DNA from 3 places in the Leptolyngbya sp. FACHB-1624 genome. Region 2 is predicted to be linked to each of the others. Evidence: predicted binding sites of a transcription regulator. Region 2 holds the regulator's gene; each other region holds the start of a gene.
The links. The regulator NtcA, encoded in region 2, controls nitrogen genes in cyanobacteria. The targets are predictions, from matches to a motif close to TTTGTANNNNNNNNTACAAA.

Region 1 (5,297 bases), 2.8 Mb from region 2:
TCTAGATACCATGTGGGTAATGATTGCAGGATGCCTAGTGTTCTTCATGAATGCGGGCTTCTGTATGCTCGAAACTGGCATGTGCCGACAGAAAAATGCGGTAAACGTGCTTGCGAAAAACTTGATTGTCTTTGCGCTGTCTACAGTGGCATTTTGGGCGATCGGGTTTGGCTTGATGTTCAGTAACGGAAACGGCTGGATTGGCGCAAGCGGCGGATTTTTCTTAACGGGTACAGACAGCAGCCCAGTAACAGGTGACGCTTACCAAGGAATCTTCAAAGCCATTAGCTGGGCAGGCGTTCCTCTGGCTGCGAAGTTCTTCTTCCAGTTGGTGTTTGCTGGAACAGCAGCGACGATCGTGTCGGGTGCTGTTGCTGAGCGGATCAAATTCATCGACTTCTTGCTGTTTAGCTTACTGTTGGTTGGGATTGCTTACCCCATTACAGGTCACTGGATCTGGGGCGGTGGCTGGCTAGCAACTCTCGGATTCTACGATTTTGCAGGTTCGACGGTCGTACACGCAGTTGGGGGTTGGGCGGCTCTGATGGGCGCTTCTTTCCTCGGTGCAAGAATTGGTAAATACAATGCAGATGGTTCTGCAAATGCGATTCCGCCTCACAATCTCAGTATTGCAACCTTGGGTGCTTTGATTCTCTGGTTGGGTTGGTTCGGATTTAACCCCGGCTCAACGATGAGCGTTGGGAATGGTTCTTTGATTGCTCATATTGCTTTGACGACGAACACAGGTGGCGCATTTGGTGCGATCGCGGCAACGGTAGTTGCATGGGCAATTTTAGGCAAGCCTGACTTGACGATGACCATCAATGGTCTGCTGGCTGGATTGGTCGCTGTTACAGCACCCTGTGCTTGGATTAGCGTTCCTTCTTCTGCGATCATCGGTGCGATTGGCGGTATTTTAGTTGTCTTCGCCGTTGGGTTCTTTGATAAGTTGAAAATCGATGACCCAGTAGGTGCGATCGCAGTTCACTTAGTGAACGGTGTCTGGGGAACGCTGGCGCTCGGATTATTCAGCCAAGCTGATGCTTTTGGTGCAACTCCTGCTCCCAAAGCTGGATTGCTGTTTGGTGGCGGTATTGAGCAGTTTTGGTATCAGCTGGTTGGAGTCTTATCAGTAGGCGGCTTTACAGTCTTGGTTTCCAGCATCTTCTGGATTTTGCTGAAGTCTACTTTGGGTATCCGGGTGACCTCTGAAGAAGAACTGGAAGGTTTGGATATCAGCGAGCACGGTATGGAAGCTTATGCAGGATTTGCTAAGGAAAGTGCTTTTGGCTCTTCTAGTAACTACCCCAGCAGTTCATCTGAACCGACCAAGTATTAATGACTTGAAAGGTCTAATCTAAGATTCTGCGAAGAGCGCTCTCCAATTTGGAGAGCGCTCTTTTTGCACTTTGTTAAGTCCGATGAATCTATTAGGAATTCACATAATCTTTTAAGAAACATCCTCCCTAGTGATGAAACTTAGGGTCTGCTGGGATTAAGGCTTTCTCGATCGCAAAAGTGTAATTTCAATTACAGAATGAGCCTTTCAATTTTGGTGCAATCCAATAGCAATCATTCGGATTTCCAATGGTTTCTGTATCTACAGCCTAACGGAAGTCTGAAGATGAGTTCTTTATTGGCGTTGAAGGTTTGAAGCCAGTGTTGAAAAAAATCATGTGGACAGCGCTCACCACGATCGCGCTGTTTAGTATTCCGTTGATGGGTACTGCTCTTGCTGAGCCTGTGACGGCTGAAGCTGCAAAAGCTGCCGCCGATCAGGCAGCTAGCCAAGCTGATACAGCCTTTATGTTGATTTCGGCTGCCCTCGTGCTGCTGATGACTCCGGGTTTAGCGTTTTTCTATGGCGGTTTTGTTCGGTCTCGGAATGTTCTCAATACCATGATGATGAGCTTTATTCTCATGGGTATTGTTGGAACCAGTTGGATTCTGTGGGGTTATAGTCTTTCGTTTGCACCTGGAACTCCGTTTATCGGCGGGCTACAGTGGTTGTTCTTGAACGGTGTGGGTCTAGAAACGACAGGATATCTAGCGGGCAGCCAGCCCGATGCGGTTGTTTCCTATGCCGGAACGATCCCGCACCAAACGTTCATGATTTATCAGGCGATGTTCGCCATTATCACGCCTGCTTTGATTTCGGGTGCGATCGTTGAACGGATTAGCTTCAAAGCTTATTTCTGGTTCATTGTGTTATGGTCTGGAATTTTGTATCCGATTTTCGCTCACATGGTTTGGGCGAAAGGCGGATTTTTGGGCTTATATGGTGGCTTGGGTGCTTTGGACTTTGCAGGCGGAACCGTTGTTCACATCAGTTCTGGTGTGTCAGCACTGGTTGCAGCTTGGGTCTTAGGTCCGCGCAAAACTTACCCCAATCAGCCTGCTGCACCGCATAACGTTCCTTACATTTTGTTAGGAGCTGGATTGCTGTGGTTTGGGTGGTTTGGCTTTAATGGCGGCAGTGCTTTAGCCTCTGGCTCATTAGCGACAGTTGCATTCGTGGCAACGACAACTTCTGCCTCAGCAGCAGGTTTAGTCTGGGTGATTTTGGAATGGATCTTACGTGGCAAGCCGACCGCCGTTGGGATTGCAACAGGCGCAGTTGCTGGATTAGTTGGAATTACTCCGGCTGCGGGATTTGTGACTCCCATTGCAGCTTTGCTGATTGGGGCAATCACTGCAACGGCTTGCTTCTTTGCTGTGAGTTTGAAAGCGAAGCTCCAGTTTGATGATTCGCTGGATACATTCCCAGTGCATGGTGTGGGTGGAACAATTGGTGCGATCTTAACTGGTATTTTTGCGACTAAAGCAGTCAACTCGGCTGGTGCAGATGGGTTGCTGGCAGGGAATGCAACCCAGGTGTTGACGCAGATTGAAGCGGTAGCCATCACTTATGTCTTGGCAGCGCTAGGAACGATCGTGATTCTGAAAGTCCTGAGCGCAGTCTTTGGTGGATTGCGAGTCCACCCAGATGCTGAGTTTCAGGGTGTAGATATTCATGAGCATGGTGAAGAAGGCTACGGTGAAGAGGTTACCGCAGGGTTCATGATGACTCGAGTTGAATAAGATGCGGTTACAGGGATGATTTACTTAAAAGGCTCTAGGAGTTGAAATCCTAGAGCCTTTTGATATGCGGTAGCAACTCGCTTTGCTAGTGTGCAGCTTTTGTCCTCTCTGTCCCCGATTTGGGAGCTTTGAAGTCAATTGAGGGTGTGTTAGCGTCGTTTGCTCGTTGGTTTTTTCTCTTGTTCGCGACGGCGACGATCGCGCCAATCTGCAATGGTGATATAGCCAACGCCACCAGTGATGGCTATGAGAAGACCAAACGCGACAAGCACCAGTGTGTTAAAAACTGTAAATTCCACGATCGGATCTCAAAGTTCTAGATTTTCAGTGCCCGCAGCGTGTTGACCACGGGCTGGAAACTAGGCATTAGAAGCCATTGCGTCCCCAAACGACCATTGCGATCGAGAAGGTAAAAACGGATAAAAGCGCGACCCAACCAAGTGACAAAATATCCATGATAAAAACGGGCGGTACAAAGGATGATAAATCTAATAATAAGGCAAAACGGGCTAGCGACTGGGGAACTGGGATCTAGAGATTGACATGCAACACTTAAAGCTGAGCTGGGAAGAACGAGTCGAGTCGTTGAAGGCAGGATTGCTTTCGGCAGGTTCGGTTGCGTTGATTTTTCCGTTGATTGCGTTATTGAATGATTTTTTGGTCAGCCGCTATCCCAGTGTTTCGATGAACTACTGGATTAGCGGCGCGATCGCGCTGTTTGCAGGGTTCTTATTTGGGGTGACTTACCGCTACATCATTCGTGAAGATGAGAATTCTCACCTCAAATCTGGGGCGGTGCTGGCGTTTGGATTAGTGCGAGGGTTGGCGCAGGTGGAAATGGGAATTGCAAATCAAAGTGCAGTCATCCCCATTGTCAGCTACGCAGTTGAAAGTGTTTTGTTGTTTGCGATCGCCAGACTGGTGCTTGATTGGGGGATGTCCCTTGGCTGGATTCAGCGATTTAAGGGATAAATTCTACAATTTCAGTTGCACTAAACATCTGATTGCGATCGAGCGCCGAGAGAATTTTTTGATTGGCGCGATCGCTGATTAAGCATTTGCACACGAGATCTGCGACATCGGCACGGTGAATTGAGCCAGAGATTTTGGGATCTTCGGTGAGAAATCCGGTTCCGGTTGCGGGTTCGGACTTGAGACCGCCCGGACGCACGATCGTATAGGTCAGCCCGCTGTCGATCAGATGTTGTTCCGCTTTTTCTTTGTCTGCGAGAACCGCTCCTAGCGCTTCGAGAGCACGAGGCGGTAAGGCAACCACACTATCGCCGCACCCGATCGAGGTGACTAAGACGAATTTTTTCACGCCTGCTTTGCGTGCTGCATCAATTAAATTGCGATTGCCTTCATCATCAGCGCGTTTGATATCGCCGGGAAGACCGCCGATCGTGCTAATGACTGCATCGATTCCAGAGAGATCTAACTGTTCTGGAATCATTGCATCGCCCCTGATCGGTTGAATGCCTAAAACTTCGAGTTCAGTAACAGCAGTATTCGATCGCAATAATGCTTTGACCGTAAAATTCGGCTGTAAGATTCGAGCAATTTCGCGTCCGACTCCTCGACTTGCACCTGCAACGAGAACGGTTTCAAAGGGCGTTAAGCTTTCCAGCATTTTAATTAGCCTTCTAGAGAGATCATTTATGCTTAAGAGTAAGCCTGCATAACCCAAAGTATACGGATACCAGACCTCACTGAAGTCGAGAAAGCCGTCCCTAAGATTATCAAGAATTCTGTTCCAATAGAGGAAGCATAGACAGAGGAAATCACCGTGAACCAGAATCAACTTTATAACTTACAACTCGGTCTAAATGGATTTGGTCGCATTTTAACGATCGTGGGATTTGCGTTACTGCTGAGTGCCGTCGGGTTGGGCTGGTTGGTGAAATCGTTTTTCTTTGTAGTGGGGCTGTTGATTCTTGCGCCGATTGTCGGGATTTTTGTGTTCCAGTGGTGGGTGAGAAAGAATATTGTCCAGTCGGCTTGTCCGGTGTGTGGAACCGAGTTGACTGGATTTAATCAGGCTCAGATGCAATGTTCTAGCTGTGGAGAGCCGTTACTCGTTGAGCATGGGAAATTTAAGCGCATGACTCCTTCCGGCACGATCGATGTAGAAGCCGTTGAAGTTGCGGCTCAAGTTGTTGAAGATTAATCCAGAGAATCGGTTTCAGCTTCGCTCACCCTGCGAAAACTCTAGAATC
Region 2 (5,297 bases):
ATTGCAAGACATGGGCATTACCCTAAAACTTCATTTAAAACTTGGTGAATTGATTCTTCTATAATGACGGTTTGATTTACAGTTGGATAGAGTCTCTAGAGAGGGATAACCGTACTTTTTTAAGTGCTGCTGTTATGATTTCTGACTTGCGCATTTAGAGAATGTTCCAGTGAGCCAAACCCCGTATCCATCAACTGGTCTATGGATTTCATTCTGACAGTTCAATCCAAGATTTATTGTGAAAAAATGGGGACATTTTAGGCTACTTTTCAGATATGAAATTGAAGTGTCATTAAGGTGACGATTTCATTAAAAACTGGATCAAGGCTGCAACATTGGTCAGCTTAAAACGAAGAGCAATTATACTTATCGAGAACCGTCATCAGTTTTGCGACGCAGGTCGGTATCCCGATTAGGTTCGGAGCTTTTCGTTGTGGTTTCTTGGCTATTCCTTCAGGTAGGTATTGCTGCTGCGACTGACCCAATTGGGTGCATCGAGTCGATTGACTGGGCTTGCGATTTTAGGCTCGATCGCCGCTCATTCTGCCCAAACTTAATCGCTGTTTTAGCGTGCTAATCTACGATCGCATTCAACAACACTTCTGCCAAACTCATATCTGCCATATCATCCATCGTCACCGTGTCGCAGATATCAAACTTTGCTCCCACACTTTGAAGCTGATCGTCGAGAACCTTCAAGAATTTTGTCGCACTGGCGTCTGAGCCAACTTGAATAAAAGAAATGGCTAATTCTTCATCGCGTTCCATTTTCTGTGTCGCTTGCACGATCGCTTCAATCACGGCTCGACGATCGTCCGGCTCACCATCGGTAATGACTAAAATGGTTTCTCCAGTTTTGCTCTGCCCTGTGGCTTTGCGGCGAAAATAATCTTCGGTGGCATCCCGCAACACTGCTGCCAGATTGGTCGAGCCAACCGGATCGTTTTCCATAAAAATCTGTGCGACTTTGCTCGTCGTCACATTCTCGTACCGTCTGAATCGGCTAGAAAACGTATAAACCGTAATACCGTCGGGATCAAACTGTTCGCATTTGCGCGCCAGTGCCAGCGTTGATTCTTGGGCTGCTTCCCAACGACTGCCGCCCCCAATTTGATCATTGGTAGACATACTGCCACTTTTATCCAAAATCAAGGTGTAGTCTCGATTTTGCAAAGTTTCAAAATTGGGCACGGCACATCTCCTATCGTCTAATTGCTATCCAGCAGTGGGCTTCGATCCCGTCATCCCCATAATTTCGTAGCCTGCATCGACGTAGATCACCTGACCCGTGATCCCGCTTGATAGATCACTACAGAGAAATGCTGCGGTATTCCCGACTTCGATCTGCGTCACAGTTCGACGTAACGGCGCAACTTCTTCAACGTGGTGAATCATATCGAGAATGCCACCGACTGCCGAGGAAGCCAATGTTCGAATCGGGCCTGCTGAAATCGCATTGACTCGAATATTGTTCTGCCCTAACTCATTTGCGAGGTAGCGCACGTTCATTTCCAATGCTGCCTTGGCAATTCCCATGACGTTATAGTTCGGGATGACTTTCACACCACCGAGGTAAGTCAGCGTCACGATACTACCGCCTTCGCTCATTAGAGGTTTTGCGGCTCCAGCTAGTTGCACCAGCGAGTAAGAACTGATATCCAACGCCAGCGAATAACCCGCGCGCGACGTTTTGGAGAAATCGCCGGATAAATCATCTTTGCTAGCAAATGCGAGACAGTGGATCAGAATATCCAACTTGCCCCATTTGTCTTTCACGGTATTGAATGCGCTCTCAATCTGTGCGTCATCTTGCACGTTCAAAGGCAAGAACAAACTGGGATTGAGCGGCTCGGTCAAGTCGGCAACTTTCTTTTCCGCTTTGCCGGTTGCATCCGGTAGATAGGTGATGCCAATATTTGCGCCTGCTTTGTGTAGCTGCTGAGCGATGCCCCATGCGATCGAGCGGTTGTTCGCGATTCCCGTTACAAGTGCGTTCTTTCCAGTCAGGTCTAGCATGGTCTTCTACCGTGTAAAGCATTTATGAGGATAGCAGAAAGGGATCCCTCTCGAACTGCTCCTCGCTGACGCGATCGTCCCAAGCTTGGCGGATCGAGGATCGAATTGCGTCATTTCTCAGTTCGGTTTTTCTGCCAGCGAATCCTCTCTGATTCTGGTTCGGAATCCTTCATGATTCCTTAATGCCTCGTCCTAGAATATTCGTGCTTTCACGGTATGATCTGTGGAAATTATTGGGTCTGCCCAGAAGATTCCAGTAGATCGACTCGAAATTGCGCCTTCTTCTTAGAGAATTTACTGAGTTTTCTGAAGATCAAAGCGAAATTGTAGTTTACGACACTAAAACAGATCATAGACTCAGTTTTAGTGGTCTAAAGTCATCGATTGCTTACATAGACTGTTAGACTTCCCAGCTTCACTCGATACGACAAGGAAAGAAATGGTAGTGACCAAGGATAAACCGCTTGCAGCGATGTTTCGTCAGATTGGAGGGGGAGCATATCCTCCTGTTGTAGAGACGTTTGAACGCGGTAAGACCATCTTCTTTCCGGGCGATCCGGCGGAGCGGGTCTACTTTCTCGTCAAGGGTGCGGTTAAACTCTCACGGGTGTACGAGGCAGGAGAAGAAATTACCGTCGCGCTGCTGCGAGAAAACAGCGTGTTCGGGGTGCTTTCTCTGATCACAGGACAACGTGCCGATCGCTTTTATCACGCAGTTGCCTTCACCCCTGTCGAATTGCTGTCTGTTCCGATCGAACAAGTTGAAAAAGCGCTCAAAGACAATCCCGAACTCTCGATGCTGATGCTGAAAGGCTTGTCGTCGAGAATCTTACAAACTGAAATGATGATCGAAACGCTGGCGCACCGAGATATGGGATCGCGTCTTGTTAGTTTCCTCCTGATTCTGTGTCGTGACTTTGGTGTGCCCTCACAAGAGGGGATCATGATTGATCTCAAACTGTCTCACCAAGCGATCGCTGAAGCAATCGGCTCGACTCGCGTCACAGTCACCCGCTTACTGGGAGATTTGCGTCAGGACAAAATGATCTCAATTCACAAGAAAAAAATAACCGTTCATAATCCGGTAACGCTTAGTCAACAATTTACCTAATTCGATTAGAATTCAGTCCTGAGTGACTCACGCGAATCATAGAGCGAGCAGTCATAATGAAAGGCAAAGTCTGAAAGTGCCCTTAGAGTGCAGTATGTCTAGGGGTTTGTGGGAGCGTCATGTCCGATGTCGGGCTAATTCTAATTTTGGTGGTGTTGGTGTTAGGAGGGGTGATCGCGACAGTCGGCGATCGCTTAGGAACGCGCGTGGGAAAAGCCCGCCTCAGCTTGTTCAATCTCCGTCCCAAACAAACAGCAGTTGTCGTGACGATTTTGACGGGCACGCTGATTTCTGCCTCTACGTTAGGCGTTTTACTGCTTGCCAGTCGCACCTTTCGAGAGATGGTGTTGAACTTCGGGCGAATTCAAGCCGATTTGCGGGCGACAAATCGTGACCTCGATAAAGTCACGGCTGATCTCAAAACCACCGATCAGCGAAAAGCTGAGGTTGAGAAAGATCTAGAGCAAGCGCGATCGGAACGTGCCCAAATTGAGGAATATCTCAAGCGCCTCAATGCCAATCTTCAAGTTTCAGTCGCTCGACAACGAGAAACCGATGCCCAACTTCGCAGGACAGAAGCGCAGCGAGATCTCACCCGCAATCAGCTAGAAACAGTTTCTCAGCAAGCACTCTCGCTCCGCAACGAAATCAATCAGCTGGAATCTGAGCAGCAGGCGTTAATTGAACAACGGGATCAGGTGAAAGCCCAAATTGCGGAACGAGATGCGCAAATTGCGGAACGAACTGCCCTGATTGAAAAGCGCGATCGCGAAATTAATGAGCGCGATCAAGTCATTGCTCAACGCGAAGCAGAATTGAAAACCCTGGAACAGCAGAGAGCTTTTCTCGTGGCAGCCGTTCAGCAAATTCAGCAAGATGTGGAACAGATTCGCCGAGGTGATCTGGCAATTTTTCGGACACAAGTGCTGTCTTCAGGCGTTGTGCGCGTCGTCGAACAAGGTGGAGCCAAAGCAGCGGTCGATCAATTACTGCAATTGGCAAATCAGACCGCGATCGAGTCGCTTCGCCTGGGGCAGAACAATCAGCAAATTGTGCAAATCCCGATTGCGGAAGTGCAAAACCTCATTCAGCAAATTCAAGATGGTAAAGATTATCTGGTGCGGGTGCAGGCCGGGGCAAATTATGTTCTCGGTGACGACCGAGGCGTTGTCGTGAATATGAGTGCAGTGCCGAATCAGGTTGTCTTTTTAGCAGGAGATACGATCGCGACTCAAACGCTGGAACCGTCTAAACTGTCCCCCCAGGATTTTCAGAAAACCTTACAAGACCTAATTGCAGCTTCTAATGCCCGTGCCCGTGTCGCAGGGGTGATGAATGACAGACTAGAGGTTGAGAAACTGTTGAGTCTGGGATCTTTTATCGATCAGCTTCGCCGCTATCCGAATTCGATTGAATTGCGGGCAGTTGCATCGGATGTGACTTACACAGCGGGACCGCTCAAAATAGAATTAGTAGCGGTGCAGGATGGGCAGGTTGTGCTGCGGGCATCGAATTAGCAATCTGTAGACAGAACAACGGCAAGAGGTGAGTATGGCGGAACAGCCCGTTATTCTGGGATTTGATCCAGGGCGACAAAAATGCGGAGTCGCAGTGATGGGAGTCGATCGCCGAATTTATTATCATCAAGTGATCTCGTCTGAAGAGACGATTTCGACGATCTCATCTCTGAGGAGTCAGTTTCCGATTTCGCTGTTGGTCATGGGTGATCAGACTTCTTCTAAAACCTGGCGGCAGAAGTTAGAGACTGATCTCAGTGAGCCGATGCGAATTATCACCGTCGATGAGCGCAATAGTTCGCTAGAGGCGCGCGATCGCTATTGGCAAATGTATCCACCGAAAGGGCTAACGCGGCTGATTCCTGAAGGAATGCGAACCCCGCCGCGACCGATTGATGACATTGTGGCAATTTTGTTGATTGAGCGGTATTTGGGGCGGTTGGTGAGTGGGGGTGTGGGGGAGTAGGGGATTTTTACAACTCCGCCCGAATCGTAAACGAATAATCCCCACCCGGCTCAAGCTGATAATCTTTCGCTTCCAAAAATCTCCCTAGCGGTTCCTTAATCAAGGCTCGTCCGAGCGAAGGCTGAATGTTCAGCAATCCGCGTCGAAAATGCCAGTGAAACTGCCACTCATATTCGTTTGCTCTGAC
Region 3 (5,297 bases), 780 kb from region 2:
GTTGAATTCATACGTTGCGCCATGTGCCTGACAAATTCCGGCGACGATCTGTTCAATCCGTTGCGCAAAATATCCCGCATATTTGGGGTTAAAGTAGCGGACTGTGCCTCTGAGCCGCGCTGAAGCCGCAATCACATTACAAGCTGTCCCAGAATGGAATTCACCGACCGTCACGACTGCTGAATCGATCGGATCAACGTTCCGCGCCACGATCGTTTGCAGCGTATTCACGATTTGAGCACCGACCAAAACAGAATCGATCGTTTGTTGCGGAATTGCTCCATGTCCGCCTTTCCCAACGATCGTGAAGTCAAACGTTTCCACGGCTGCCATCAATGCCCCAGTCCGCACACCCACCATTCCCAAGGGCAAATTATTCCAAATATGCAATCCGACGATCGCATCGACATCTGGATTTTTGAGAACCCCTGCTTCGATCATCGGTTTTGCTCCACCTGGCCCTTCTTCAGCGGGTTGGAAAATGATTTTTACCGTGCCTGAAAAATCACGATGTTGCGACAGATAATAAGCTGTTCCAAGCGCGATCGTCACATGTCCATCATGTCCGCAAGCGTGCATCAGTCCATCATGCTGCGACTTATAGGGCACATCATTTTGCTCTTGAATCGGCAACGCATCCATATCGGCTCGAATTGCCAAGACTCGACCCGGACGATTTCCTGCGATCGTGGCGACAATTCCGGTTTTTGCAATTCCGGTTTCGTGTGGAATCTGCCATTCCTGAAGTTTTTGGGTGATAAATTCAGCCGTTAACTGTTCGCGAAAGCCGAGTTCAGGACGTTGATGAAGTTGTCTGCGCCAGGTGACGAGTTGAGCTTGCAGCGATCGAATTTCCAGTCGAATTTGTGAAACATCGACTGAAGGTGAACTTAGGAAAGTAGAAACCATGATAGGAAAAACCTTTTTCGTGATAGGAAAACTCTAAGCTTAGACTTCCACTATCGCAAACTTCACTCCTGATGGGATCGTGCCCTAAAAATAGAAGCCGGATTTTTCTGAAAAATCCGGCTTCTAGCAGCTCTAGTAGTTCATCACAAAATCTGTAGAGGATAAGGAGCGAGCTAAGCCTGGTTTCTCCCCACTCCCCATCTCCCCACTCCGCTTACACTTTCTCAGCCAAGCGATAAGCACTCGTCAATTTCTCAAGTTGCTGCACCAACAAACTCAAGAACAAGCCTACATCGGTCACAACGCCAACCGATTCAACCGAACCACGATCGCTGAGTTTCGTCACAACTGCTGGATTGATATCAACACACACCATCTTCACGCCCGATGGGGTCATATTGCCTACCCCGATCGAATGCAACATCGAAGACAACATCAAAATCATGTCTGCGCCTTCGATCAAACGCGCATAATCTTGCTGTGCTTCGATCAGATCCATCTTCGTATCGGGCAATGGACCATCATCACGAATCGATCCAGCAAGCGAGAATGGAATATCATTCCGAACGCATTCGTACAAGATGCCACTCTTGAGCACACCTGCTTCCACAGTTTTGGCAATGCTACCGTAGCTCCGGACTGTGTTGATCACTTTCAAGTGATGGCGATGCCCACCTCGGACAGAAACCCCTCGTTTCATATCCACACCGAGCGATGTCCCGAGCAATGATTGCTCCATGTCGTGAACTGCGATCGCATTGCCACCGAGCAATGCCTGCACATAGCCTTCTCGAATCAATTTCGCCAAGTGTTCGCCGCCGCCTGTATGAATCACAACAGGGCCTGCTGTCACCACAACTCGACCACCTTGATCGCGAATTTGCCGCAATTCCCAAGCAATCTGCTCAACGACTAATTCCACGCGCCGCTCACTCGAAACGCCTGCACCCATAAAGCTAAATTCTTGAGTGTTGCGCTGATCGCGAGTGCTCGTCTTCCGAATCGTGCGAATGCCTTCCACTCCGACCACAACGCGATCGTCGGTCGTCAAATCTCGCAGTAATTTACACTGAGCACTTTTACCATCGGCGGAAACTGCGATCGCACCATCCATTCTCTGACGATCAACTCTCACCCATTCGCAATTCACCCGAACCTCGGTTGGATAAATCGTCGTCACATAGAAATCATCCGGTGCAACGCCATCTTGAACCACTGCCTCAAGTTCAGCATCACAGACTTCGGTTGGACGCGGCAAGGCTCCTAAATCGATCAACTGTGACATGATCGTTTCCATCAGATCATGCGACGGAGCCGATACCTTCACTTCCGCAGAAGACGTACTTTGACGCTGTGTTCCCAAGCTGAAATTCAAGACCTGGAAGCTTCCCCCCGCTTCAACAATCACATCCAATGCTCGGTTGATCAGACCCGAATCGAGCAAGTGACCTTCAAGTTGCACCACTCGGCTCTCGATCGTTGCCACCGCATGAAGTTCCACCCGGACAGGTTCAGTCACCCGTAAGGTCAAACATTTTGCGGCTCCTCCAGCTTTGAGAAATTCTGTCAGCGGCGTTTCTAGCACTGTAAATCCGGCATCTGCTAAGCGCTGTTTCAGTTCAGCACTCGCTTTATTCATAATCACAATATGATCGAGATTCACCGCATTACACGCGAAATTCACCGCATCAGGTTCTGCGATCGCGATGCGTTTCTCAGCGGGAACTCGCATCTCAATCAAGCGATTAGAATACGCATCAAACGCAGGTGGATAGTAAAGCAAATAGCCATTGCTCAACGGACAGAAGCAAGTATCTAAGTGATAAAAGCGCTCATCCATTAAGCGCAGGGATAACACTTCGACATCCAGCCATTTTGCCAAGTAAGGATGCGAATCCAATTCAGATCGGAAGCCATACCCTGCCCAAAGCCAGCGTCCTTCACGATCGAACAAAGCATCGCCCGCGCCTTCAAACGGCAGTTCTGGCGGAAGCTCGTACACGGTGAACCCATTGTTCTCGAACCATTCTTTGAAAAAGGGTTCTTCTCCCTGCCGTTCCTTGTGATAAAAACGACTCAAGACAGCCGTATCTCCTAGTACTAAACCCGCATTAGCGGTAAAGACCATATCGGGGACACCTTTTTGTGGCGTGACCAGATCCACGATCGCATGTTGCTTGATCAAGTCATGCAAACCGTGCCATTGTTCTACTGCGCGATCGCGCGACGACTTGTGAATATTCCCTTCCATCCACGGATTAATCACATAATCCACATCGTAATGGTCAGGAGCACACATCAAAATCCGAATCGAAGATGTCATAGAGAAAAATCTGGGTAAATGTGTATTCTGGGGTGTCCCTCAATGAATGAGAGTGTGCACCCCAAGGTTGTCTCGATGTTGTATCGATGACTACAGGACATCCTGGGCTAACGTCGAACTTGTAGCGGCAGACATTCGATCCATTCTAGGAACAAAGGGAACGCTTAATTCCTAAAATGTGTCAGCAAACGATGAACTCATGAAGAGAGGCTTAATGCGATCGTAGCGCTCACAAACTGCATTAGCCAACCTTCTCGTGCTCAACGACGGCAAGATATTCCGAAAATAATTTAAATTAAAAAGAGCATTCCGAATCTCAGAACGCTCGCAAACCAGAAACGAAGTTAACGCTTTGAGATGAAATGCACCCAGAACTGATGATCTGTACAGCAAGTTTGATAGATCAGATTGTAAGAATAAGTCAGTCCTGCACCTGTGGTGTAGATATCGTAGTGGCTGAGTTCAGGATTTGGATCAAACATTAATTCACCATACGGATCATTGACGATAAAGCCTTTTTCGTTGTAGCCAATGATGCAAATGATATGTCCGGATGGAGTAAAGTAACCATGCACGATCGCTGGATTGCCCTGAGCTAACCATTCCTTAACTTGCTCAAAGCTTGCAGTTTGCGTAAAGCGATCGTGGCAGCCATAATCTTCAGCGACTTGAGCGATCGTTGCGGGTTCATGGCGATCTAAATTCTTTTCAGTGCAATAGCGATCGAGTTCATCAGGAAAGCGGATACTTGGATTACGCGGAGGAACTCGGAAGTAAGACAGCACCATTGCAAGACTTGTAACATTGCAAGTTCCGTACGGATTATCGGAGTTATCTAACTGATCGAGATAAGGTACGGCTAAACGAGTGGCTTGCGGAAAGTTCACCTTTCCATCTTTGAGAATGACCGCATGACGTTGGAAGATCATCCAGGTTTTTTGACCTTGAAACGATCGATCAGCAAACGTAACTTTGAGATGGTCTGCAACAACAGTAAACGAGCTAATCTCTAAAACCGTTTCGGCTGCGATCGACTGTTTCTGATCAGCAGGAAGCTTGCTAGAGTCGATGGGCTGCTGCTTGAGCACTGAATTGACTAAGACTTTGAGTTGTAGCATCTGACGCTCCTGACAAATGGTTGCCTGTGACAACAGGGAGACGCGATCGGTTTGCGGATGAAACAAAAAAAAGATAGAGAAAATTTTCTCTATCTTTTCTGAAAGATTGGGAGCGATGACAAGTTCCAACTAGGATTCTTAAGATTGCGTCACCGAATTGCTACGCAGTATGAGTAACCTTGCTATACAAGAATTCTAATGCTCGGTTCCGTAGATCAGAGGATCGCGCCACAATCATCGATTACATCTGTTGAGTAAACAGATGTAATCTCGTAAAACCGTTACTTGCTAGCTGTTTCCACAGCCGGGGTAGATTCTGGGATGGAATTTGTGGATGAACCAAAGGCAACCCGTAAAAAGGGTGGAGCCAGAAAAGTTGTCAGAATGACCATGATAATAATCGATACCTCCAACGGCTTATCCAAAATGCCGCTAGCTGAGCCGATGCCAGCAAACACTAGACCTACCTCACCTCGAGGGATCATCCCAACCCCGATCGCCACTCGATTGATGCCGGGTTGTCCGAACACTGCCCAACCTGTGATCAGCTTGCCGATAATCGCTACCACCATCAAAAAGATAGCAATCAAGAGACCCGCCCGATTCTCCGGTACTGTCGGGTTCAACACACCGAGGTCGGCACGCGCTCCCACTGTCACAAAGAAGATGGGTACCAGTAAATCGGCGATCGGTTTGATTAATTCATCTAACTCGTTCCGGGCATCGGTTTCATCGAGCACCAAACCCGCTGCAAACGCGCCCAAAATCGCTTCGAGATGAATGGCATTCCCTAAAAATGCCATAAAGAACGCAAAGATGAATGCCGGAATAACAATATTTCCACGGGTTTTGAGCTTATCTACGATCGCTACAAAAGTTTTGTTAAAGATACCCCCCAACAAAATTGAACCCATCAAAAATGCCGTCGCGCTGACAATCAAGTAAAT

Region 1: ACMUEV_RS21770 (ammonium transporter) is a predicted target of NtcA. The motif match lies at 1,650-1,669, and genes of this name have one in related genera.
Region 3: ACMUEV_RS07770 (TIGR00300 family protein) is a predicted target of NtcA. The motif match lies at 3,310-3,329, and genes of this name have one in related genera.

What each region holds. Positions count from the first base shown of each region.
Region 1 is NZ_CP180258.1:4,597,750-4,603,046, reverse strand. Features, by position in the region: gene ACMUEV_RS21775 (ammonium transporter) at 1-1,339, shown strand, start outside; gene ACMUEV_RS21770 (ammonium transporter) at 1,675-3,081, shown strand; gene ACMUEV_RS21765 (hypothetical protein) at 3,231-3,380, opposite strand; gene petN (cytochrome b6-f complex subunit PetN) at 3,448-3,537, opposite strand; gene ACMUEV_RS21755 (hypothetical protein) at 3,625-4,053, shown strand; gene ACMUEV_RS21750 (SDR family oxidoreductase) at 4,043-4,711, opposite strand; gene ACMUEV_RS21745 (hypothetical protein) at 4,868-5,248, shown strand.
Region 2 is NZ_CP180258.1:904,447-909,743, reverse strand. Features, by position in the region: gene ACMUEV_RS04195 (vWA domain-containing protein) at 574-1,191, opposite strand; gene fabI (enoyl-ACP reductase FabI) at 1,216-2,016, opposite strand; gene ntcA (global nitrogen regulator NtcA) at 2,456-3,127, shown strand; gene ACMUEV_RS04180 (DUF3084 domain-containing protein) at 3,247-4,644, shown strand; gene ACMUEV_RS04175 (Holliday junction resolvase RuvX) at 4,679-5,110, shown strand; gene ACMUEV_RS04170 (DUF3146 family protein) at 5,118-5,297, opposite strand, start outside.
Region 3 is NZ_CP180258.1:1,681,315-1,686,611, reverse strand. Features, by position in the region: gene ACMUEV_RS07775 (M20 metallopeptidase family protein) at 1-909, opposite strand, end outside; gene ACMUEV_RS07770 (TIGR00300 family protein) at 1,124-3,232, opposite strand; gene ACMUEV_RS07765 (C39 family peptidase) at 3,577-4,416, opposite strand; gene ACMUEV_RS07760 (cation:proton antiporter) at 4,632-5,297, opposite strand, start outside.